2 regions of the Streptomyces nogalater genome follow, and region 1 is predicted to be linked to the other one. Evidence: predicted binding sites of a transcription regulator. Region 1 holds the regulator's gene; the other holds the start of a gene.
What was found. The regulator HrcA, encoded in region 1, represses chaperone genes, less so after heat shock. The targets are predictions, from matches to a motif close to TTNGCACTCNGNNNNNCNGAGTGCNAA.
Positions count from the first base shown of each region.

Region 1 (11,488 bases):
CCGGGCACGTCGACTTCACCTACGAGGTCTCGCGGTCGCTGGCCGCCTGCGAGGGGACCATCCTCCTGGTCGACGCCGCCCAGGGCATCGAGGCGCAGACCCTCGCCAACCTCTACCTGGCGATGGAGAACGACCTCACGATCATCCCGGTGCTGAACAAGATCGACCTGCCGGCCGCGCAGCCGGAGAAGTTCGCCGAGGAACTGGCGAACCTGGTCGGCTGCGAACCGGACGACGTGCTCAAGGTCTCGGCGAAGACCGGTCTCGGTGTGGACGTGCTGCTGAACAAGGTCGTCAAGGAGGTCCCGGCGCCGGTCGGTGTCGCCGACGCGCCCGCCCGCGCGATGATCTTCGACTCGGTCTACGACTCCTACCGCGGTGTCGTGACGTACGTCCGTGTCATCGACGGCCAGCTCAACAAGCGCGAGCGCATCAAGATGATGTCGACCGGCGCCACGCACGAGCTGCTGGAGATCGGTGTCAACTCGCCGGAGATGCTGCCGGCCGACGGCCTCGGCGTCGGTGAGGTGGGGTACCTCATCACCGGCGTGAAGGACGTGAGGCAGTCCAAGGTCGGTGACACGGTCACCAGCCAGCACAAGGGTGCCACCGAGGCGCTCGGCGGTTACAAGGACCCGAAGCCGATGGTCTTCTCCGGTCTGTATCCGCTGGACGGCTCCGACTACCCGGAGCTGCGCGAGGCCCTGGACAAGCTCCAGCTCAACGACGCCGCGCTGGTCTACGAGCCGGAGACCTCCGCCGCCCTCGGCTTCGGTTTCCGCGTCGGCTTCCTCGGCCTGCTGCACCTGGACGTGATCCGGGAGCGGCTGGAGCGCGAGTTCGGCCTCGACCTGATCGCCACCGCCCCCAACGTGGTCTACCGCGTGATCCTGGAGGACGGCAGCGAGGTCACCGTCACCAACCCGAGCGAGTTCCCCGAGGGCAAGATCGCCGAGGTGTTCGAGCCGGTCGTGCGGGCGACGATCCTCGCGCCGACCGAGTTCATCGGCGCGATCATGGAACTGTGCCAGACCCGGCGCGGCACGCTGCTGGGCATGGACTACCTCTCCGAGGACCGGGTCGAGATCCGCTACACCCTGCCGCTCGCGGAGATCGTCTTCGACTTCTTCGACCAGCTGAAGTCGAAGACGCGCGGCTACGCCTCCCTGGACTACGAGCCCACGGGCGAGCAGAGCAGCTCCCTGGTCAAGGTCGACATCCTGCTGCACGGCGACAAGGTGGACGCCTTCTCGGCGATCACCCACAAGGATCAGGCGTACGCGTACGGCGTGCGGCTCGTCGCCAAGCTCAAGGAACTGATCCCGCGGCAGAACTTCGAGGTGCCGGTGCAGGCCGCCATCGGCGCCCGGGTCATCGCCCGCGAGACCATCCGCGCCATCCGCAAGGACGTCCTCGCCAAGTGCTACGGCGGTGACATCTCCCGTAAGCGGAAGCTGCTGGAGAAGCAGAAGGAAGGCAAGAAGCGGATGAAGATGGTGGGTTCCGTGGAGGTTCCGCAGGAGGCCTTCATCGCCGTCCTGTCCAGCGATGACAGCGCGGGGTCGGGCAAGGGCAAGAAGTAACCGGAGGTTACAGCCGGTCACGTCCGCAAAGCGGGCAGGTGGGGGCCCGTCGTGCGAAAGCGCGGCGGGCCCCCGTGCGTGACGGGCGCGGCCCCGTGTCGGAAAGTGTCATGCCGATGCCCCTTACGCGCCGGGCGGTCGCGCCTTACCCTGATCCCTGCTCGTTAGTTACTCGCGAGTTAAACAACAGTCCCGCCACCCCACCGTGAGTCAACCCAGCCGCATCGAGTCAGCCGCACCGTCGCGGGCCCCGGAGGATGTCGTGAGCGACACACAGACCCTGATCGAGAACCGTCCGCCCTCCGTGGCGGCCCTCTTCCTGGAGCGCGTGGCGGCCACACCGGACGCCGAGGCCTACCGCTACCCCGTTCCGCCGGCCGCGGGCGAGGGCCCCGACGACTGGGAGTCGCTCAGCTGGGCGGAGGCGGCCGAACGGGTGTACGCGATCGCGGCCGGGCTCATCGAACTGGGCATCGAGCCCGAGCAGCGGGTGGCGCTCGCCTCCTCCACCCGCGTCGAGTGGATCCTCGCCGACCTCGGCATCATGTGCGCCGGCGGTGCCACCACGACCGTCTACCCGCAGACCAACGCCGACGAGTCCGCGTTCATCCTCTCCGACTCCGAGAGCCGCGTCCTGGTCGCCGAGGACGCGGCACAACTCGCCAAGGCCGTGGCGAAGCGCCCCGAGCTGCCCGCGCTCACCAAGGTCGTGGTGATCGACCCGGCCGGTGTGGAGACCGGGGACTGGGTGATCAGCCTCGCCGAGCTGGAGGAGCGCGGAGCCGCCTACCTGGAGCAGCACCCGCAGCTGATCAAGGAGCGGGTCGGGGCGATCACCAAGGACCAGCTCGCCACCCTCATCTACACCTCCGGCACCACCGGCCGCCCCAAGGGTGTGCGTCTGCCGCACGACAACTGGGCGTACATGGCCAAGGCGATCGCCGCGACCGGCCTGGTCACCATCGACGACGTCCAGTACCTGTGGCTGCCGCTCGCGCACGTCTTCGGCAAGGTGCTCACCTCCGGCCAGATCGAGGTCGGGCACGTCACCGCCGTGGACGGCCGCGTGGACAAGATCATCGAAAACCTTCCGGTGGTGCGGCCGACGTACATGGCGGCCGTGCCGCGCATCTTCGAGAAGGTGTACAACGGCGTGGCGGCCAAGGCCCGCGAGGGCGGCGCGGCCAAGTACAAGATCTTCCAGTGGGCCGCCGAGGTCGCCCGCGAGTACGCCAAGGTCACCCAGGACAACTTCCGCCGCACCGGTGTCGCCTCGGCGCCGTTCGGGCTCGCCGCCAAGCACAAGATGGCCGACACCCTCGTCTACGCCAAGCTCCGCGAGGCCTTCGGCGGCCGGCTGCGCGCCTGTGTCTCCGGCGCCTCCGCGCTCGCGCCCGAGATCGGCTACTTCTTCGCCGGCGCCGGCATCCACATCCTGGAGGGCTACGGCCTCACCGAGACCTCCGCCGCCTCCTTCGTCAATCCCGGCGAGGCCTACCGCACCGGCACGGTCGGCAAGCCGCTGCCCGGCACCGAGGTCCGCATCGCCGACGACGGCGAGATCCTGCTGCGCGGCCCCGGCATCATGCAGGGCTACCACCAGCAGCCCGAGAAGACCGCCGAGGTGCTGGAGTCCGACGGCTGGTTCCACACCGGCGACATCGGCGAGCTGTCGCCCGACGGCTATCTGCGTATCACCGACCGCAAGAAGGACCTCATCAAGACCTCCGGCGGCAAGTACGTCGCCCCGGCCGAGATCGAGGGCCAGTTCAAGGCGGTGTGCCCGTACGTGTCCAACATCCTCGTGCACGGCGCCGACCGGAACTACTGCACCGCCCTGATCGCCCTCGACGAGCCCGCGATCCTTCAGTGGGCGAAGGAGAACGGTCTGGAGGGCACGTACGCCGAGATCGTCGCCGCGCCGCAGACCGTGGAGATGGTCGACGGGTATGTGCGGCAGCTCAACGCCGGGCTCCAGCGCTGGCAGACCATCAAGAAGTTCCGGCTGCTGCCGCGCGACCTCGATGTGGAGCACGGCGAGATCACGCCGAGCCTGAAACTGAAGCGGCCGGTGGTGGAGCGGACGTACAAGGACCTGATCGACGAGATGTACGCCGGTACCAGAGAGGCGTAGCCCGCCGGGGGCGACCGTGGGCCCCGTCCGCGGCCCGGCCGCGGTTTTCCGCCACGCGGCGCGACCGCGTACCGGCGCGGTCACGCGCCCCTTTTACGCTCACCGGCGCTCGAAAGGTTCCGTCTTCCGGTCAGTTCCGTGACTCCGCGCTTATAGACGGGTCCGGTCTGTCACCCTGGCCGCATGGACATGGCGGCCATACCCACACAGCGGGACATCGAGTCTCGGCCAGACGCGGCGCGGGGGCGGGCCACGCTGGCCGGGAGCCCCCTCGCCCCGGGGTCGGCCCGCGGGCTGGTGCGGGCCGCGCTGGCCGAGGCGCCCGGGACCCCGGCGCGGCTCGCCGACGACGCCATGGCCGTCGTCAGCGAACTGGTCACCAACGCCGTCGTACACGCCGGCACGGACGTGCACGTCGAGTGGCGGCTGGAGGAGACCGGCGCGTTCGTCATCGAGGTGAGCGACCGGCACCCCTCCCGCGCCCCACGGGACGCCGGCGGCGGCGAGGCGCCGTACGAGACCCCCGAGTACGGGCGCGGGCTGCGCCTCGTCGCCACGCTCGCCGAATCCTGGGGCGTCACCTACCGCACCGGCGCCAAGACCGTCTGGGCCCGGCTGCCCCCGGGCGGCAGCGACGCCCTCGACGGCCCCGCTCCCGGCCCCGCCCTGGAGGTCGCCGAGGACCTCGCCCCGCAGCCGCACCGCGCCGACGGCGACCGGGACTGGCTCGGCCGGGGCGCCCTGTCCTTCCTCGCCGAGGCCTCCGACCTGCTCGCCGGACAGCTCGACGAGAACCTGGTCGCCGCGCTCACCGGCCAGCTGATCGTGCCCCGGCTGGCCGACTGGTGCGCGGTCTGGCTGGAGGACGAGGCGACCGCCCGCGGCGGCGCCCGCGACGGCCCCGCCCGGGTCTGGCACGCCAGCGAGGCCCGCATCGAGGAACTGCGCGCCGCGCTGGAGAAGGAACCGCCGCGCCCGCCGGACGGCACGCGCTCCGGCCCCGGGCCCTACCCCTGGCCCGGCCACGCGCTCGGCCCGCACGGCACCGACGGAACGGCGCTGGCCTACCGGCTGGTCGCGGGCGGCCGGCCGCTCGGCACGCTGGTCATCGGCCGGTGCGGACCGGCCGGCTTCCCGGACGAGATCACCGGCCTGGTCGAGGACCTGAGCCGACGGGTCGCCCTGGCCATCGGCGCGGCCCGCCAGTACGCCCGCCAGGCCACCATCAGCGCCGTCCTCCAGCGCGGTCTGCTGCCCGGCGCGGTGGCCGAGATCCCCGGTGTGCGCAGCGCGCTGGTCTACGAACCCTGCGACCAGGGCGGCCCCAGCGGCGACTTCTACGACCTGTTCCCGGCGGGCGACGGACGCTGGTGCTTCGCCGTCGGCGACGTCCAGGGCAAGGGCCCCGAGGCGGCCGTGGTGATCGGCCTCGCCCGTCCCTGGCTGCGGCTGCTCGCCCGTGAGGGATACGGCGTCGCCGACGTCCTGGACCGCCTCAACCAGCTGCTGCTGGACGACGCCACCGAGGCCGCCGACGCGGCGGCCCGCGCCCTGGTCGCCGCCGGCGGCCGGCCGCCGGCCCTGGGGGACGGCCCGCAGACCCGCTTCCTCTCCCTCCTCTACGGCGAGCTGACCCCGCACGCCGACGGGATCCGCTGCACCCTCGCCTCCGCCGGCCACCCGCTGCCGCTGGTCCTCGCCCCGGACGGCACCGTGCGCACCGTCGCCCGCCCGCAGACCCTGCTCGGTGTGGTGGAGGACGAGACGTACACCAGCGAGACCGTGGAGCTGCGGTCCGGTGACAGCCTGCTGTGCGTCACCGACGGGGTGACCGAGCGGCGCTCCGGTACCCGCCAGTTCGACGACGGCGACGGACTTGCCCACGCCCTGTCCGGCTGCGCCGGGCTCGGCGCCGAGCTGATCGCGGAGCGCATCCGCCGCCTGGTCCACGACTTCGGCGCCGACCTGCCCGCGGACGACCTGGCCCTGCTGGTCCTCCAGGCCGAGTGACGCCCCCGGGCCGCGGGCAGCGGGGCAACGCCCGCGGTGCTGGACAATGGAAGGCATGCCTTCCGCACTCCCCGACGGCGAGCCCGTCCCCGCCGACGGCGCGCTGCCCGCGTCCGCGCTCGCCGGGGCCGCCGCCCGCCCGCTCGGTTTCTATCTGCACGTCCCGTACTGCGCGACCCGCTGCGGCTACTGCGACTTCAACACCTACACCGCGACCGAGCTGCGCGGCACCGGCGGAGTGCTCGCCTCCCGGGACAACTACGCGGACACCCTGATCCAGGAGATCCGGCTGGCGCGCAAGGTGCTGGGCGACGACCCGCGCGAGGTCCGCACGGTGTTCGTCGGGGGCGGTACGCCGACCCTGCTGGCCGCCGGGGATCTGGTACGGATGCTCGGGGCGATCCGCGAGGAGTTCGGTCTCGCGCCGGACGCGGAGATCACCACGGAGGCCAACCCGGAGTCCGTCGACCCCGCCTACCTGGCCACCCTCCGCGAGGGCGGTTTCAACCGGATCTCCTTCGGTATGCAGAGCGCCCGGCGGCATGTGCTGAAGGTCCTCGACCGCACCCACACCCCCGGCCGTCCCGAGGCGTGCGTGGCGGAGGCCAGGGCGGCGGGCTTCGCACACGTCAACCTCGACCTGATCTACGGCACGCCGGGGGAGAGCGACGACGACTGGCGGGCCTCCCTGGAGGCCGCCCTGGGCGCCGGCCCCGACCACGTCAGCGCCTACGCGCTCATCGTGGAGGAGGGCACCCGGCTGGCCCGCCGGATCCGCCGGGGCGAGGTCCCGATGACCGACGACGACGTGCACGCCGACCGGTACCTGATCGCCGAGGAGACGCTGGGCCGGGCGGGCTACGAGTGGTACGAGGTCTCCAACTGGGCCACCTCCGAGGCGGGCCACTGCCTGCACAACGAGCTCTACTGGCGCGGCGCCGACTGGTGGGGCGCCGGACCGGGGGCGCACTCGCACGTGGGCGGCGTGCGCTGGTGGAACGTGAAGCACCCCGGCGCGTACGCGGCGGCGCTCGCGGACGGACGCTCTCCGGGCGCCGGCCGCGAGGTCCTGTCGGACGAGGACCGCCGCGTGGAGCGGATCCTGTTGGAACTGCGGCTGCGCGAGGGTGTCCCGCTGTCCCTGCTGAAGGAGGAGGGCCTCGCGGCTGCCCGGCGCGCGCTGGCGGACGGGCTGCTCCAGGAGGAGCCGTACGAGGGGGGACGGGCCGTCCTCACCCTGCGCGGACGTCTCCTGGCGGACGCGGTGGTACGGGACCTCGTGGACTGATCACTCGGGTGAGCGAATCCCCCCGGAGCGCCCGTTCGGTCCCTGACCTGGTTCGTAGGCTGCCGCCGGGGGGACGCGGCGAGTGCGTCCTGCTGACGTCAGGCCCCACCGCTGCCCGTGACGAAGTCGATCAGTTCCTCCACGCGTCCCAGCAGTTCCGGCTCCAGGTCCCGGTAGGACCCCACCCGCTTCAGGATCGCCTGCCAGACCGCGCCGGTGTTCTCCGCGGGCCAGCCCAGCGCCCGGCACACCCCCGTCTTCCAGTCCTGGCCCTTCGGCACCGCCGGCCACGCCTCGATGCCCAGGGAGGAGGGCTTCACCGCCTGCCAGATGTCGATGTACGGGTGACCGACGACCAGGGCGTGGTCGCTGGTGACCGACTGGGCGATCCGCCACTCCTTCGTGCCCGGCACCAGGTGGTCCACCAGAACGCCCAGGCGGGCGTCGGGGCCCGGGGCGAAGGAGTCCACGATGGCCGGCAGGTCGTCCACGCCCTCCAGGTACTCCACGACCACGCCCTCGATGCGCAGGTCGTCGCCCCAGACCTTCTCGACCAGCTCGGCGTCGTGCCGGCCCTCGACGTAGATACGGCCGGCGCGGGCCACGCGCGCGCGTGCCTGCGGGACGGCGATCGAGCCGGACGCCGTACGGGTGGGGCGTGCCGGGGAGGCGGCCGGGCGGACCAGCGTGACCGCCTTGCCCTCCAGCAGGAAGCCGCGCGGTTCCAGCGGGAAGACGCGGTGCTTGCCGAAGCGGTCCTCCAAGGTCACCGTGCCCGCCTCGCAGCGGATCACCGCCCCGCAGAACCCGGTACCGGCCTCCTCCACCACCAGGCCCGGCTCGGCGGCCACCTCCGGCACCGGCTGTGGCTTCCTCTTCCAGGGAGGGGTCAGATCGGGCGAGTACACACGAGGGCGCGGGCCCGGAGGGCCCTCGTTGGAAGGGCGGTGGCGGGAGACGGGTGGGCGCATTCGGATGACGATAGGAGAAGCCGCGACGTGACAAGTGCGACACGCCGGAATCCGAACCGGAACGCCGTTCAGATCACGCCGAACCGTGCCGCCAGCTCGTCCCGTTGACGCCGTACGAACGCCGCGTCCACCACCGCCCCGTGCCCGGGCACGTACAGTGCGTCCTCGCCGCCCAGCGCCACCAGCCGGTCCAGGGCGTCCGGCCAGCGGGCGGGGACCGCGTCCGGGCCGGCCTGGGGCTCGCCGGACTCCTCCACCAGGTCGCCGCAGAAGACGATCTCCGGGGAGCCGGGGATCAGCACCGCGAGGTCGTGGGCCGTGTGGCCCGGACCCACGTTGGCCAGCAGCGCCTGGCGGCCGCCGCCGAGGTCCAGCGTCCACTCGCCGGACACCGGGTGCCGGGGGGCCACCAGCGCGTCCACCGCCTCGTCGGCGTCGGCGACCGGCAGCCCGTTGCGCACCGCGTCCAGCCGCAGCTCCGCCCGCTCGAACGCGAACACGGCGTCCAGGCCGACCGCCCCGTACACCTCCGCCCCGGCGAACGCGGCCGCGCCGAACACATGGTCGAAGTGGGGGTGGGTGAGCGCGAGATGGGTCACACGGCCGCCCGCCAGATCCTCGGCCCGCGCGCGCAGCCGGGCCCCCTCCGCCAGGCTCGAACCGGCGTCCACGAGCAGCGCCGTCCCCTCGCCCACGACCAGCCCCGCCGTGCAGTCCCAGCCCGGCAGCCGGCACCGTCCCACCCCGGCCGCCAGCCGTTCCCACCCCAGCTCTTCCCAAGTCACGGTCATACCCGCGACGCTAGCGGTAGGACCCGGCGGGGCGGGCCGACCTTGCCCCGGGTGTACCCGACGGCCGTACACTGGGCCGGGGAATGCTGGCACTCGCGTGGGAAGAGTGCCAGGCGGACGACCCGATGGGACGAGGGACGACGTGCTGGAGGTGCGCGCGGATGCTGAGTGAACGCAGGCTTCAGGTGCTGCGCGCCATCGTCCAGGACTATGTGGGCACCGAGGAGCCGGTCGGTTCCAAGGCGCTCACCGAGCGGCACAACCTCGGCGTCTCCCCGGCCACCGTCCGCAACGACATGGCGGCCCTGGAGGACGAGGGGTACATCGCGCAGCCGCACACCAGCGCGGGGCGCATCCCCACCGACAAGGGCTACCGTCTGTTCGTGGACAAGCTCGCGGGCGTGAAGCCGATGACCGCGCCCGAGCGCCGCGCGATCCAGAACTTCCTGGAGGGCGCCGTCGACCTCGACGACGTCGTGGCGCGCACGGTGCGGCTGCTCGCGCAGCTGACCCGGCAGGTCGCCGTCGTGCAGTATCCGTCGCTGACCCGGTCCACGGTCCGGCACGTGGAGCTGCTCTCGCTCGCCCCGGCGCGCGTGATGCTCGTGCTGATCACCGACACCGGCCGGGTCGAGCAGCGTATGGTCGACTGCCCGGCCCCGTTCGGCGAGGCCTCGCTGGCGGATCTGCGGGCCCGGCTGAACAGCAGGGTCGCGGGCCGCCGGTTCACCGATGTGCCCAAGCTGGTCGAGGACCTGCCGGACGCCTTCGATCCGGAGGACCGCGGTACGGTCTCCACGGTGCTCTCCACCCTGCTGGAGACACTCGTGGAGGAGAACGAGGAGCGGCTGATGATCGGCGGTACCGCCAATCTCACCCGCTTCGGACACGACTTTCCCCTCACGATCCGGCCCGTCCTGGAGGCACTGGAGGAGCAGGTCGTGCTCCTCAAGCTCCTCGGCGAGGCGAAGGACCCGGGCGTGACCGTGCGCATCGGCCACGAGAACGCCCACGAGGGACTCAACTCCACGTCCGTCGTGTCGGTCGGCTACGGTTCGGGCGGCGAGGCGGTTGCCAAGCTCGGCGTGGTCGGACCGACCCGCATGGACTACCCGGGAACGATGGGAGCGGTACGCGCAGTGGCACGGTACGTCGGACAGATCCTGGCGGAGTCGTAAGTGGCCACGGACTACTACGCCGTTCTCGGCGTGCGCCGCGACGCGTCGCAGGATGAGATCAAGAAGGCGTTCCGGCGGCTCGCGCGCGAGCTGCACCCGGACGTCAACCCGGATCCGAAGACCCAGGAGCGGTTCAAGGAGATCAACGCCGCCTACGAGGTGCTGTCGGACCCGCAGAAGAAGCAGGTCTACGACCTCGGCGGCGACCCGCTCTCGCAGTCCGGCGGCGCCGGCGCGGGCGGCTTCGGGGCCGGCGGCTTCGGCAACTTCTCCGACATCATGGACGCGTTCTTCGGTACGGCGTCGCAGCGCGGGCCGCGCTCGCGCACCCGGCGCGGCCAGGACGCGATGATCCGGATCGAGGTCGAGCTGGACGAGGCGGCCTTCGGGACGACCAAGGACATCCAGGTCGACACCGCCATCGTCTGCAACACCTGCAACGGCGAGGGCGCGGCGCCCGGCACGTCCGCCCAGACGTGTGACATGTGCCGCGGCCGGGGCGAGGTCTCGCAGGTCACCCGGTCCTTCCTGGGCCAGGTCATGACCTCCCGGCCGTGCCCGCAGTGCCAGGGCTTCGGCACGGTCGTGCCGACCCCGTGCCCGGAGTGCGCCGGCGACGGCCGCGTGCGCTCGCGCCGCACGCTCACCGTGAAGATCCCGGCCGGTGTCGACAACGGCACCCGGATCCAGCTCGCGGGCGAGGGCGAGGTCGGCCCCGGCGGCGGCCCGGCCGGCGACCTGTACGTGGAGATCCACGAGCTGCCGCACCCGACCTTCCAGCGGCGCGGCGACGACCTGCACTGCACGGTCACCATCCCGATGACGGCCGCGGCGCTCGGCACCAAGGTCCCGCTGGAGACGCTGGACGGCATGGAGGAGGTCGACATCCGGCCCGGCACCCAGTCCGGCCAGTCGATCCCGCTGCACGACCGCGGTGTCACGCATCTGCGCGGCGGCGGCCGGGGCGACCTGGTCGTGCACGTCGAGGTGCAGACCCCGACCAAGCTCGACCCCGAGCAGGAGCGCCTGCTGCGCGAGCTGGCCAAGCTCCGCGGCGAGGAACGCCCCCAGGGCCAGTTCCAGCCGGGTCAGCAGGGCCTGTTCTCCCGGCTGAAGGACGCGTTCAACGGTCGCTGACGTCGTCTGAGGGACGCGTTCGACGGTCGCTGACGTCGGCTGAGGGACGCGTCCCCGAAGGCGCCGAGCCCGGCGGGCATCCCCGGGGCATGTCGGGGGTGCCTCGGGGATATTCCGGGGGATGCCCCGATTCGGACCGGTCCCGGGGACGTGACACCATGCCGTCATGTCCTCCCCGCTGACCGATCTCCTCCCCCTCCCGATCGTGCAGGCCCCCATGGCGGGCGGAGTCTCCGTCCCGCAGCTCGCCGCCGCCGTCTCCGACGCCGGCGGCCTCGGGTTCCTCGCCGCCGGCTACAAGACCGCCGACGGGATGTACCAGGAGATCAAGCGGCTGCGCGGGCTCACGAGCCGGCCGTTCGGCGTCAACCTGTTCATGCCGCAGCCCGAGCACGC
Region 1 is NZ_BAAASM010000009.1:48,367-59,854, forward strand. It holds gene lepA (translation elongation factor 4) at 1-1,583, shown strand, start outside; gene ABD350_RS08125 (AMP-dependent synthetase/ligase) at 1,846-3,717, shown strand; gene ABD350_RS08130 (SpoIIE family protein phosphatase) at 3,907-5,727, shown strand; gene hemW (radical SAM family heme chaperone HemW) at 5,783-7,015, shown strand; gene ABD350_RS08140 (DUF3097 domain-containing protein) at 7,114-7,986, opposite strand; gene ABD350_RS08145 (MBL fold metallo-hydrolase) at 8,055-8,777, opposite strand; gene hrcA (heat-inducible transcriptional repressor HrcA) at 8,939-9,955, shown strand; gene dnaJ (molecular chaperone DnaJ) at 9,956-11,092, shown strand; gene ABD350_RS08160 (nitronate monooxygenase) at 11,259-11,488, shown strand, end outside.

Region 2 (11,488 bases), on a different contig from region 1:
AGAAGCTGCTGCGGATAGGCCTCATAGCCCACGCGCACAGCGACCCGCATCTGGCGGTGACCAACGCCGTGCAGCTCCGTTCGGGTGATGTGGCGATCGCGATCACGCATTCCGGGACGACGGGGGACGTCATCGAGCCGCTGCGGGTCGCCTTCGAGCACGGGGCGACGACGGTGGCCGTCACCGGACGGCCCGACTCGCCGGTCACCCAGTACGCCGATCTCGTGCTGACCACGTCGACCTCGCGGGAGACGGAGCTGCGGCCCGCCGCGATGTCCTCCCGGACAAGCCAGTTGCTGGTGGTGGACTGTCTGTTCGTCGGGGTGGCGCAGCGGACGTACGAGACGGCGGCACCGGCGCTGGCCGCGTCCTACGAGGCGCTGGCGCACCGGCACCGGAGCGCTTCGCGATAGACCGTAGGGACAGCACGTCCCCGTACCGGAGAGAGCCACCCCCCTTATGACCTCTCACGACCTGCGCAGTCAGCTGGCCTCCCTGACCACCGAGGCCTTCCGGCCCGAGCTGGCCGGCATCGATCGGCTGCCCACCCTGGAGATCGCCCGGCTGATGAACGGCGAGGACGCGGGCGTGCCCGGCGCCGTGGCCGGACAGTTGCCGCGGATCGCCGCCGCCGTCGACGCCGTGGCCGCACGCATGGCCCGCGGCGGCCGGCTCGTCTACGCCGGGGCCGGCACCGCCGGCCGGCTGGGCGTGCTGGACGCCTCCGAGTGCCCGCCCACCTTCAACACCGACCCGGACCAGGTCGTCGGCCTGATCGCGGGCGGCCCTCCGGCGATGGTCACCTCCGTGGAGGGCGCCGAGGACTCCGCGGAGCTGGCCCGCCGGGACCTGGACGCGCTGAAGATCACCCCGGACGACAGCGTGGTGGGCGTCTCCGCCTCCGGCCGCACCCCCTACGCCGTCGGCGCCGTCGAGCACGCCCGGGAACTCGGCGCGCTGACCGTCGGCCTGGCCTGCAACGAGCACAGCGCGCTGGGTGCCGCCGCCGAGCACCGCATCGAGGTGGTCGTCGGTCCGGAGCTGATCACCGGCTCCACCCGGCTGAAGGCGGGCACGGCCCAGAAGCTGGTGCTGAACATGCTGTCGACGATCACGATGATCCGGCTGGGCAAGACGTACGGGAACCTGATGGTCGACGTGCGGGCCTCCAACGCCAAGCTCCGGGCCCGCTCGCACCGGATCGTCGCCCTGGCCACGGGCGCGGGTGACACCGAGATCGACCAGGCCCTCACGGAGACCGGCGGCGAGGTGAAGCACGCGATCCTGACCCTGCTCGCCGGCGTCGACGGTCCCACGGCGGCCCGGCTGCTGGAGGAATCCGGCGGCCACCTGCGCGCCGCCCTGGCCCACGCGTCCGGCTGACACGCGCCCGGGCCGCGACACGGGCGCGTCACCACACCGGCACCACACCTGCGGCGACACCCCGGCCGCCGCGGCGCCCGCCCCTGCGCACCGCACGCCTCTGCGCACCGCACGCCTAGGGCGCGGGTGCCCGCCACACCAGCGTGTAGCGCCAGAACAGCCGGCGGCGCAGCCGGGCGCCGGGCAGGACGCGGCGGGCCGTGCGGGAGACCTCGGCGTAGGTCTCCCGCGGCTCCAGGGTGGGAGCCGTCATGGACAGGGGCCGTCGCGGGGCCGGCCGGCCGCGGTTCTTCGCCCAGCCCGTCAGCGCGTTGAGCGGTACGGCCACCAGCCCGAGCGCGTGGTCCAGGGGGTCCGACGCCCGCGCGCAGCCGACGACGGCCAGCACCCCGCCGGGCGCGAGCCGGTCCCGGAGCCGGGTGAGGGTCTCGGCGAGGGGGAGGTGATGGAGCGCGGCGACGCAGGTGATCACGTCGTAGGGCCCGTCGGGGAGTCGCCGGGAGGCGTCGGCGACGTGGTAGGTGACGGGCGCGGTGCCGGGCGTGGACTGCCGGGCCCGGTCCAGGATGTCGGGGTCGGAGTCGACGGCGTGCACCTCCCGGGCGCGCCGGGCGAGCAGCCGCGCCAGTTCCCCGCTGCCGCAGCCCACGTCCAGCGCGGCCTGGAACCGGCGGGGCAACTGCCGTAGCAGCCAGGGGTGGTAGTGGGCGTTGTGGTCCCAGGGGTGGGCGGCGTTGAAGCGGTGGAGGGCCTCCGGCAGGCGGCCCGCGCGGCGCGTCGTCATGAAGCCCACTCCACCACGGTCCGCTCCCCGGCGCGGGCCAGGGCACCATGGAGGGGAGGAGGCGACCGACCGATATGAACCACGCCCAGCTCACCGCCCTCGGACGGGCTCTCAGGCTGCTCGGGGAGCACGGCGAGGCCCTGACCGCCGACACGCCGGACGCCCGGCTGCACGAGATCAAGGACGACCTGCGGCGCGCCCTGGACCTGCTGGAGGACAGCGTCACCGCGGGGGCGCCCGCCACCCGGTGCCCCGAGCATCCGCAGGGTCCCGTGGACGAGAGCGCCCCCGACCTGTGCCTGCTGTGCGAGACCCGGCGCCGGGCCGCGCGCCGCTCGGAGTACCAGGGCGCCCGGCCGCGCCCGGCGGAGCCCGTTCCCACCGCGCCCTCCCGGTACGGCGTGCGCGGGGACCGCCCACAGCCCCAGCAGCGGTGGCTGCCGGAGCTGTGGAACGGGCAGGAGTGGCAGCTGTGCGGCACGCCCCGCCGGGACCGGCACGAGGCGGAGGTCTATCTCGCGGCCCAGCGGCGCGGCTCCCGGCCCGCCATGGCGTACCGGCTCGTCCACGAGTTCACCGACTACGAGGTGCTGCGGGTGTGGGGGACGCCGATGCGGGTCGACATCGAACCGCTGGGCAACCTGTAGCGGCGGTTCAGCTCAGGGTGGCGAGGGCCGACGCGTCGTAGGGCTTCAGCTCGTCGAAGCGGTCGGTGAGGACCTTGGCCGCCCACTCGGGGTCCTGGAGCAGCGCGCGGCCGACGGCCACCAGGTCGAACTCGTCGGCCTCCAGGCGGTCCAGGAGGTTGTCGATGCCCTTGACCGAGGAGCTCTCGCCCTGGAAGGCGTTGATGAAGTCGCCGTCGAGGCCGACCGAGCCGACCGTGATGACCTGCTTGCCGGTGAGCTTCTTGGTCCAGCCGGCCAGGTTCAGGTCGGAGCCGTCGAACTCGGGCTGCCAGTAGCGGCGGGTGGAGGCGTGGAAGACGTCGACACCGGCCTCGGCGAGCGGGGTGAGGACGGCCTCCAGCTCGCCGGGGGTCTCGGCGAGACGGGCGGTGTAGTCCTGCTGCTTCCACTGCGAGTAGCGGAAGATCACCGGGAACTCCGGGGAGACCGCCTCGCGGACCGCGGCGACGACCTCCGCCGCGAACCGGGTGCGGGCCACCGCGTCGCCGCCGTAGGCGTCGGTGCGGCGGTTGGTGCCCGCCCACAGGAACTGGTCCAGCAGATAGCCGTGGGCGCCGTGGATCTCCACGCCGTCGAAGCCGATCCGCTCGGCGTCGGCCGCGGCCCGCGCGAAGGCGCCGACGACGTCGTCGATGTCCTTTCGCGTCATCGTCGCTCCGGTGGGCTCGGCGCCCGCGGTGACCAGGCCGGAGGGGCCGATGGCGGGGGCGTCCGGGTAGGGCCGCTGGCCCTGCTTGCGGACCATGCCGATGTGCCACAGCTGCGGGACGATGGCGCCGCCCGCCGCGTGCACCTCCTCGGCGACCTTGGCCCAGCCCGCCAGCTGCTCCTCGCCGTGGAACCGCGGGACGCGGCCGCTCTCGCCGGCCGACTCGTGGCCCACGTAGGTGCCCTCGGTGATGACGAGGCCGACGCCGGCGGCGGCACGGCGGGCGTAGTACGAGCGCACGTCCGCGCCGGGGATGCCGTCCGGGGAGAACTTCCGGGTCATCGGCGCCATCACGATCCGGTTCGGGACGGTGAGGCCGTTCAGCCGGACGGGGCGGGACAGGACGCGGGCCGCTCGGGAGGAGGCGGGCGCGGAGGTGGTCATGGGGGGCTCCTAGCAGTGCAGGGCGACCAGCTGGTATGTGCGGACGCATTGTTGCAGCACCTTAAGCAATGCCGGAACCCCGGTACCCCATTCCCGGACCGCGCCACCCGGCCGTGTGAACCCCGCCATAAGCCCCGCCCGCCGACAACCGGGTGAATTGCCCGCACTTTCCTCGGTGGACCGACCCACCCGCCTCGCCACGGCCGGCGAGAACGACCCCACCCCCCTGCGAGGACTCACCGTCGCGGCAGCAGCGCCCGGAGCTGAACGCCTGGCAACGCCCGAGGGCGGCACCCCCGGCCGGAAGCCAGGAGTGCCGCCCTCGGATCAGGACAGGCGATCAACCCTCGGGTCGATCAGAAGTCCATGTCACCGCCCGGCATGCCGCCGCCGGCCGGGGCCGCGGCCTTCTCCGGCTTGTCGGCGATGACGGCCTCGGTGGTGAGGAACAGCGCGGCGATCGACGCGGCGTTCTGCAGCGCGGAACGCGTCACCTTCGCCGGGTCGATGATGCCCTCGGCGACCAGGTCGACGTACTCGCCGGTCGCGGCGTTCAGGCCGTGGCCCGGGGTCAGGTTGCGCACCTTCTCCACCACGACACCGCCCTCAAGGCCGGCGTTCACGGCGATCTGCTTCAGCGGGGCCTCCAGGGCGATGCGCACGGCGTTGGCGCCGGTCGCCTCGTCACCCTCCAGCTCCAGCTTCTCGAAGACCTGGGAGGCCTGCAGCAGGGCCACGCCACCACCGGCGACGATGCCCTCCTCGACGGCGGCCTTCGCGTTGCGGACGGCGTCCTCGATGCGGTGCTTGCGCTCCTTGAGCTCCACCTCGGTGGCGGCACCGGCCTTGATGACGGCCACGCCGCCCGCGAGCTTGGCCAGGCGCTCCTGGAGCTTCTCGCGGTCGTAGTCGGAGTCGCTGTTCTCGATCTCGGCGCGGATCTGGTTGACCCGGCCGTTGACCTGCTCGGAGGAGCCGGCACCGTCGACGATGGTGGTCTCGTCCTTGGTGATGACGACCTTGCGGGCGCGGCCCAGGAGGTCCAGGGTCGCGTTCTCCAGCTTGAGGCCGACCTCCTCGGAGATGACCTCGCCGCCCGTGAGGATGGCGATGTCGCCGAGCATGGCCTTGCGGCGGTCGCCGAAGCCCGGGGCCTTGACGGCGACGGACTTGAAGGTGCCGCGGATCTTGTTGACGACCAGGGTCGACAGGGCCTCGCCCTCGACGTCCTCGGCGATGATCAGCAGCGGCTTGCCCGACTGCATGACCTTCTCCAGCAGCGGGAGCAGGTCCTTCACCGCGGAGATCTTGGAGTTGGCGATGAGGATGTACGGGTCCTCGAGAACCGCCTCCATGCGCTCCATGTCGGTCGCGAAGTAGGCGGAGATGTAGCCCTTGTCGAAGCGCATACCCTCGGTGAGCTCCAGCTCGAGACCGAAGGTGTTGGACTCCTCGACGGTGATGACGCCTTCCTTGCCGACCTTGTCCATGGCCTCGGCGATCAGCTCGCCGATCTGGGTGTCGGCGGCGGAGATGGACGCGGTGGAGGCGATCTGCTCCTTGGTCTCGACGTCCTTCGCCTGCTCCAGCAGGGCGGCGGAGACGGCCTCGACGGCCTTCTCGATACCGCGCTTCAGAGCCATCGGGTTGGCGCCGGCGGCGACGTTGCGCAGGCCTTCCTTGACCAGGGCCTGGGCGAGCACGGTCGCGGTGGTCGTACCGTCACCGGCGACGTCGTCCGTCTTCTTGGCGACTTCCTTGACCAGCTCGGCGCCGATCTTTTCGTACGGGTCCTCCAGCTCGATCTCCTTGGCGATGGAGACACCATCGTTGGTGATCGTGGGCGCGCCCCACTTCTTCTCGAGGACGACGTTGCGGCCCTTGGGGCCGAGCGTCACCTTCACGGCGTCCGCGAGCTGGTTCATGCCGCGCTCGAGGCCGCGCCGCGCCTCCTCGTCGAACGCGATGATCTTGGCCATGTGAAGTGGTCCCTCCAGGACTGGGGGTGATTCCTTCGGACCGCGCCCGCGCCCGCGACGGACGGCTCGCCGGCCTCGTGGTTCCTTGCCCCACCCGGCCTGCGGGCCTCACCGACCCGGTCCTTCACTGTCACTCTCACCTTCAGAGTGCTAACGCAATGATTAGCACTCGGCATGGTCGAGTGCAAGCGCCCGGCCGGGTGGGGAGTGGCCGTCAGCCGCCCGCGAACGCGGGAACCGGAACACGGCGAGGGGCCCGGCACGGCGCACGGAGAGGCGCACGGAGAAGGGCCCGCACCCTCTGCGAGGTGCGGGCCCTTCACACGAAAAACATTCAGGCGGTGACGCGAACCATGTCGGCCTGCGGACCCTTCTGGCCCTGCGAGATCTCGAACTCGACCCGCTGGCCCTCTTCCAGGGTGCGGTAGCCGTCCATCTGAATCGCGCTGTAGTGGACGAAGACGTCCGCACCACCGTCGACCGCGATGAAGCCGTACCCCTTCTCCGCGTTGAACCACTTGACGGTGCCCTGAGCCATGCCTAACTCCCCTATTACTGGCCCTTGCACAGATCCACACTTCGCGGACCCGGGTCAGACCTCACCCCCCAACTGGTCGGGGGCGTGCGCCGGAACGCGTCGACCGCGGCCGAATGTATCTGTCCAACTGCCGTCTGCAACAGGTCAATCGGACGAGAATTCTGGACGTCAGGGGTCCGGAATATGGCGAGAATTCACCCGACTCCAGGGCAAGTCGGGCCCCATAAAAGCCACAAAAGCCGCGCAGAACCCGCACAACTTGGCTACTTCTTAACGGGGCGCGCGGCATGATTCCAGGGCTCGCGACCACCCGGCCGCGACCGTGTTCCCCAACTCTACCGCGTTCAATCACGCAGAATTGCCCCCTCCGTTTCTCTCACGGAGGGGGCAATCGAGTGGACGGTCAGTGACCGGCCCGGCCGTCGGTAAGGGGTCAGCCGCCGGCGACCGCGGGGATGATCGAGATCCCGGCGCCGTCGGGGGTCGCCGTGTCCAGGCCCTGCTCGAAGCGCACGTCGTCGTCGTTGACGTACACGTTGACGAACCGGCGCAGCTTGCCCTGGTCGTCCAGCACACGGGCGGCGATCCCGGTGTGGTTCTTCTCCAGGTCCGCGATGACCTCGCCGAGCGTGCCGCCCTCGGCCGGGACCTCGGCCTTGCCGCCGGTGTAGGTGCGCAGGATGGTGGGGATGCGAACGGTCACGCTCATGCGAGGCCAGCCTCTCGGAAGGAGTCCAGGGTCGGGCGGATGGTGGCGGTCAGGCCGGTCCCGGCGACCGCGTCCAGGGTCTTCAGGCCGTCGCCGGTGTTGAGGACGACCGTGGTCTTGGCCGGGTCCAGCACGCCCTCCTTGAGCAGCTTGCGGGTCACGCCGACGGTCACCCCGCCCGCCGTCTCCGCGAAGATGCCCTCGGTGCGCGCCAGCAGCCGGATGGCGTCGACGATCTCCGGGTCCGTGACGTCCTCCACGGCACCGCCGGTGCGCCGGGCCACGTCCAGGACGTAGGGGCCGTCGGCCGGGTTGCCGATCGCCAGGGACTTGGCGATGGTGGCCGGCTTCTGCGGCCGTACGACGTCGTGGCCGGCCTTGAAGGCGGTGGAGACCGGGGAGCAGCCCTCGGCCTGGGCGCCGAAGATCTTGTACGGCCTGTCCTCGACGAGACCGAGCCTGATCAGCTCCTGGAGCCCCTTGTCGATCTTCGTCAGCTGGGAACCGGAGGCGATCGGGATGACGATCTGGTCGGGCAGCCGCCAGCCGAGCTGCTCGCAGATCTCGTACGCCAGCGTCTTGGAGCCCTCGGCGTAGTAGGGCCGCAGGTTGACGTTGACGAAGCCCCAGCCCTCGCCGGCCGGGTCGCCGATCAGCTCGGAGCAGAAGCGGTTCACGTCGTCGTAGTTGCCCTCGATGCCGACGAGTTCTCCGCCGTAGACCGCGGCCATGACGACCTTGCCCTGCTCCAGGTCGTGCGGGATGAACACGCAGGAGCGGAAGCCGGCCCGGGCGGCGGCGGCGCCGACGGCACCGGCGAGGTTGCCGGTGGAGGAGCAGGACAGGGTGGTGAAGCCGAAGGCGCGGGCGGCCTCCAGGGCCTGGGCGACGACCCGGTCCTTGAAGGAGTGGGTCGGGTTGCCGGAGTCGTCCTTGACGTACAGGCCGCCGGTCACGCCCAGTTCCCGGGCGAGGTTGTCGGCCTTGACGAGCTTGGTCCAGCCGGGGTTGAGATTGGGCTTTCCGGCGACGTCGGCCGGGACCGGCAGCAGCGGGGCGTAGCGCCAGATGCTGGCGGGACCGGCCTCGATGCGCCGGCGCAGTTCCTCGGTGTCGTAGGCGGAGAAGTCGTAGGCGATCTCCAGCGGGCCGAAGCACTCCTCGCAGGCGAAGACCGGTCCGAGGGGTACCCGGTGGCCGCACTCGCGACAGCTGAGGGCCGAGGCGGGACCGAGGTCCACGGTGGAGTCGCTGGGGGTGGCAACTGTCTGCACAGCCATGTGAGGCGAGGCCCTTTCTCCTCATCTTCCTCACGACGCATCTCGCCGTGAGACGGATTTGGCACCTTCCCTAGCCGGGAGCCTCGCTCGGAAGAAGACGAGAATCGGCTGGAGGGTTGCCGGGGCTTCATCGGGCCGTGTCCCTCTGCCCCTCTGGATGAGCTGTATGTGGTTGTCAACGCCGCTTGACCCCCCGACATGCGATGGTCATCGGCGTTGTTCAAGACTGTAACCGAAGGCCAGGACAGTTGAGATAGTCGTCCGAACCGCGAGATGCATCACACGGTGACGTGTGGTGGTGACAGTGAGGAGCCGCCGACCGTGCTGGAAGAAGTCGAGCGCTGGCTGAGCCGCCGCTCCTGGTCCGTGGCCGACCGACCGCCGCACCAGGTGCTGGCCGCCAAGCAGCGCACGGGCCAGACGATCAGCGTCGTACTGCCCGCCCTCAACGAGGAGGAGACGGTCGGCGAGATCGTCACCGCCATCCGCCGCGATCTCGTCGAGCGGCTCCCGCTCGTCGACGAGATCGTGGTCGTCGACTCCGGCTCCACCGACCGCACCTCCGAGGTCGCCGCGCGGGCCGGCGCCCGGGTCGTCCACCGCGACGAGATCCTGCCCCGCGTCCCGGCCGTCCCCGGCAAGGGCGAGGTGCTGTGGCGCTCGCTGCTGGTGACCGGCGGGGACATCGTCTGCTTCGTCGACGCGGATCTCAGGGAGTTCTCCTCCGACTTCGTCCTCGGCATCGTCGGGCCGCTGCTCACCGAGCCGGACGTGGACCTGGTCAAGGCGATGTACGACCGGCCGCTCGCCGGGTCGGCCGGTCAGGGCGGGCGGGTCACCGAGCTGATGGCCCGGCCGCTGCTGAACATGCACTGGCCGCAGCTGGCCGGTTTCGTGCAGCCACTGGGCGGCGAGTACGCGGCCCGCCGCTCGCTGCTGGAGCAGCTGCCGTTCCCGGTGGGCTACGGCGTGGAGCTGGGGATGCTGGTGGACGCGCTGCACCTGGTCGGCCTGGACGCGCTGGCCCAGGTCGACGTGGGGGTGCGCAAACACCGCCACCAGGACGGCCAGGCCCTCGGCCGGATGGCCGCCGCGATCTACCGCACGGCCCAGCTCCGGCTGGCCCGGGGCCATCTGGTGCGGCCCGCGCTGACCCAGTTCGAGCGGGGCGAGGACGGCTTCGAGCCGCGCACCTACTCGGTGGACACCGAGGAGCGCCCGCCCATGGTGGAGATCGCGGAGTACGCGGAGCGGAAGGTGGCGTGAACGGTCCGTATACGACCTGCTTTCGCAGGTGGATCGCACGTTTGAGGGTTTACGGGCCGGGCTAGGTTGAGGCGTATGGCTTCCACGCGCACTGCTGTCGGCAAAGCTCGGGTACTGGTCGCCTCGAACCGCGGCCCGGTCTCCTATCAGGTACGCGAGGACGGCTCGCTCGACGCCCGGCGGGGCGGCGGCGGGCTGGTCTCGGGACTGTCCGCCATCGGGCCGGACGCGGACTCGGTGTGGGTGTGCGCCGCGCTGGGCGACGGCGACCGGGCGGCCGTGCGGCGCGCCGACGGCGGGCTGCTGCCGGAGGAGGACACCGGCGGGCAGCGGGTGCGGATGCTCGACATCGACGCGTCCGTGCACGCCGAGGCGTACAACGGCATCGCCAACTCGGTGCTCTGGTTCGTCCACCACCTGCTGTACCAGACCCCGCTGGAACCGGTGTTCGACGCGGAGTTCCGCCGGCAGTGGGCCTCGTACCGGGCCTACAACCAGGCGTTCGCCGAGGCGCTGGCCGAGGAGGCGGGCGAGGGCGCGGCGGTGCTGATCCAGGACTACCACCTGGCGCTGGCCCCCCGGATGCTCCGCCGGCTCCGGCCCGACCTGCGCATCGGCCACTTCTCGCACACCCCGTGGGCCCCGCCGGACTACTTCCGGCTGCTGCCCGACGACATCGCGGCCGAGCTGCTCGGCGGCATCCTGGGCGCGGACCGGGCGGGGTTCCTCACCCGGCGCTGGGCGGACGCCTTCACCGCCTGCTGCCGGGAGGTGCTGGGGCCCGGCATCCCCTCCGGCACCCGGATCGGGGTGCACGGGCTGGGCGCGGACGCGGACTTCCTGCGCGAGCGGGCGCACCGGGAGGACGTGGCCGAGCGGATGGCGGCGCTGCGCGAGGAGATCGGCCAGGGCCGCCGGACGGTCGTCCGGGTGGACCGCACCGAGCTGTCGAAGAACATCGTGCGGGGCCTGCTGGCCTACGAGCAGCTGCTGACCGACCACCCGGAGTGGCGGGAGAGGGTCGTCCACGTGGCGTTCGCCTACCCCTCCCGCCAGGACCTCGCCGTGTACCGCGACTACACCGCCGAGGTGCGGCGGGTGGCGGACCGGATCAACGAGCGGTACGGCACCCCGGGCTGGACCCCGGTGGTGCTGCACGTGAAGGACGACTTCGCGCGCTCGCTCGCCGCCTACCGGATGGCCGACGTGGCGCTGGTGAACCCCATCCGGGACGGCATGAACCTGGTCGCCAAGGAGATCCCGGTGGTCTCGGACGAGGGCTGCGCGCTGGTGCTGTCCCGGGAGGCCGGGGCGCACGAGGAGCTGGGCGAGGACGCGTTCACGGTGAACCCGTACGACATCACGGGCACGGCGCGGGCGCTGCACGAGGCGCTGACCCTGCCGGCGGAGGAGCGGGCGGCCCGCTCCAAGCGGCTGGCCGCCGCCGCGACCGCGCTGCCGCCCGCCCGTTGGTTCCTGGACCAGCTTCAGGCCCTGACCGCTCAGCCGAGCTGAGCGGCCAGCGCCCGCAGCAGTCCCACGACCCCCTCCGGGCCGTCCACCACCAGGTCGGCCCGCCGGGCCAGTTCGGTGACCTCCGTGCTGCCGCTGCACACCAGCAGGCCGGGGACGCCGTCGGCGCGGAGTTCGTCGATCGCGGCGAAGGCGGGCAGGTCGCCGAGGTCGTCGCCGGCGTAGACGACACAGCCGGCGCCGACGGCCCGGGCGTGGTCGAGGAGGGCCACGCCCTTGTCCATGCCGGGCGGG
Region 2 is NZ_BAAASM010000037.1:142,198-153,685, reverse strand. It holds gene ABD350_RS25755 (MurR/RpiR family transcriptional regulator) at 1-413, shown strand, start outside; gene murQ (N-acetylmuramic acid 6-phosphate etherase) at 460-1,383, shown strand; gene ABD350_RS25745 (class I SAM-dependent methyltransferase) at 1,499-2,167, opposite strand; gene ABD350_RS25740 (hypothetical protein) at 2,242-2,814, shown strand; gene ABD350_RS25735 (NADH:flavin oxidoreductase) at 2,822-3,949, opposite strand; gene groL (chaperonin GroEL) at 4,306-5,928, opposite strand; gene ABD350_RS25725 (cold-shock protein) at 6,263-6,466, opposite strand; gene ABD350_RS25720 (MoaD/ThiS family protein) at 6,900-7,175, opposite strand; gene thrC (threonine synthase) at 7,172-8,455, opposite strand; SAM riboswitch class I at 8,474-8,619, opposite strand; gene ABD350_RS25710 (glucosyl-3-phosphoglycerate synthase) at 8,777-9,721, shown strand; gene ABD350_RS25705 (alpha,alpha-trehalose-phosphate synthase (UDP-forming)) at 9,797-11,236, shown strand; gene otsB (trehalose-phosphatase) at 11,224-11,488, opposite strand, start outside.
Region 2: a site for HrcA is predicted at 6,091-6,117, ahead of groL (chaperonin GroEL). Genes of this name have one in related genera too.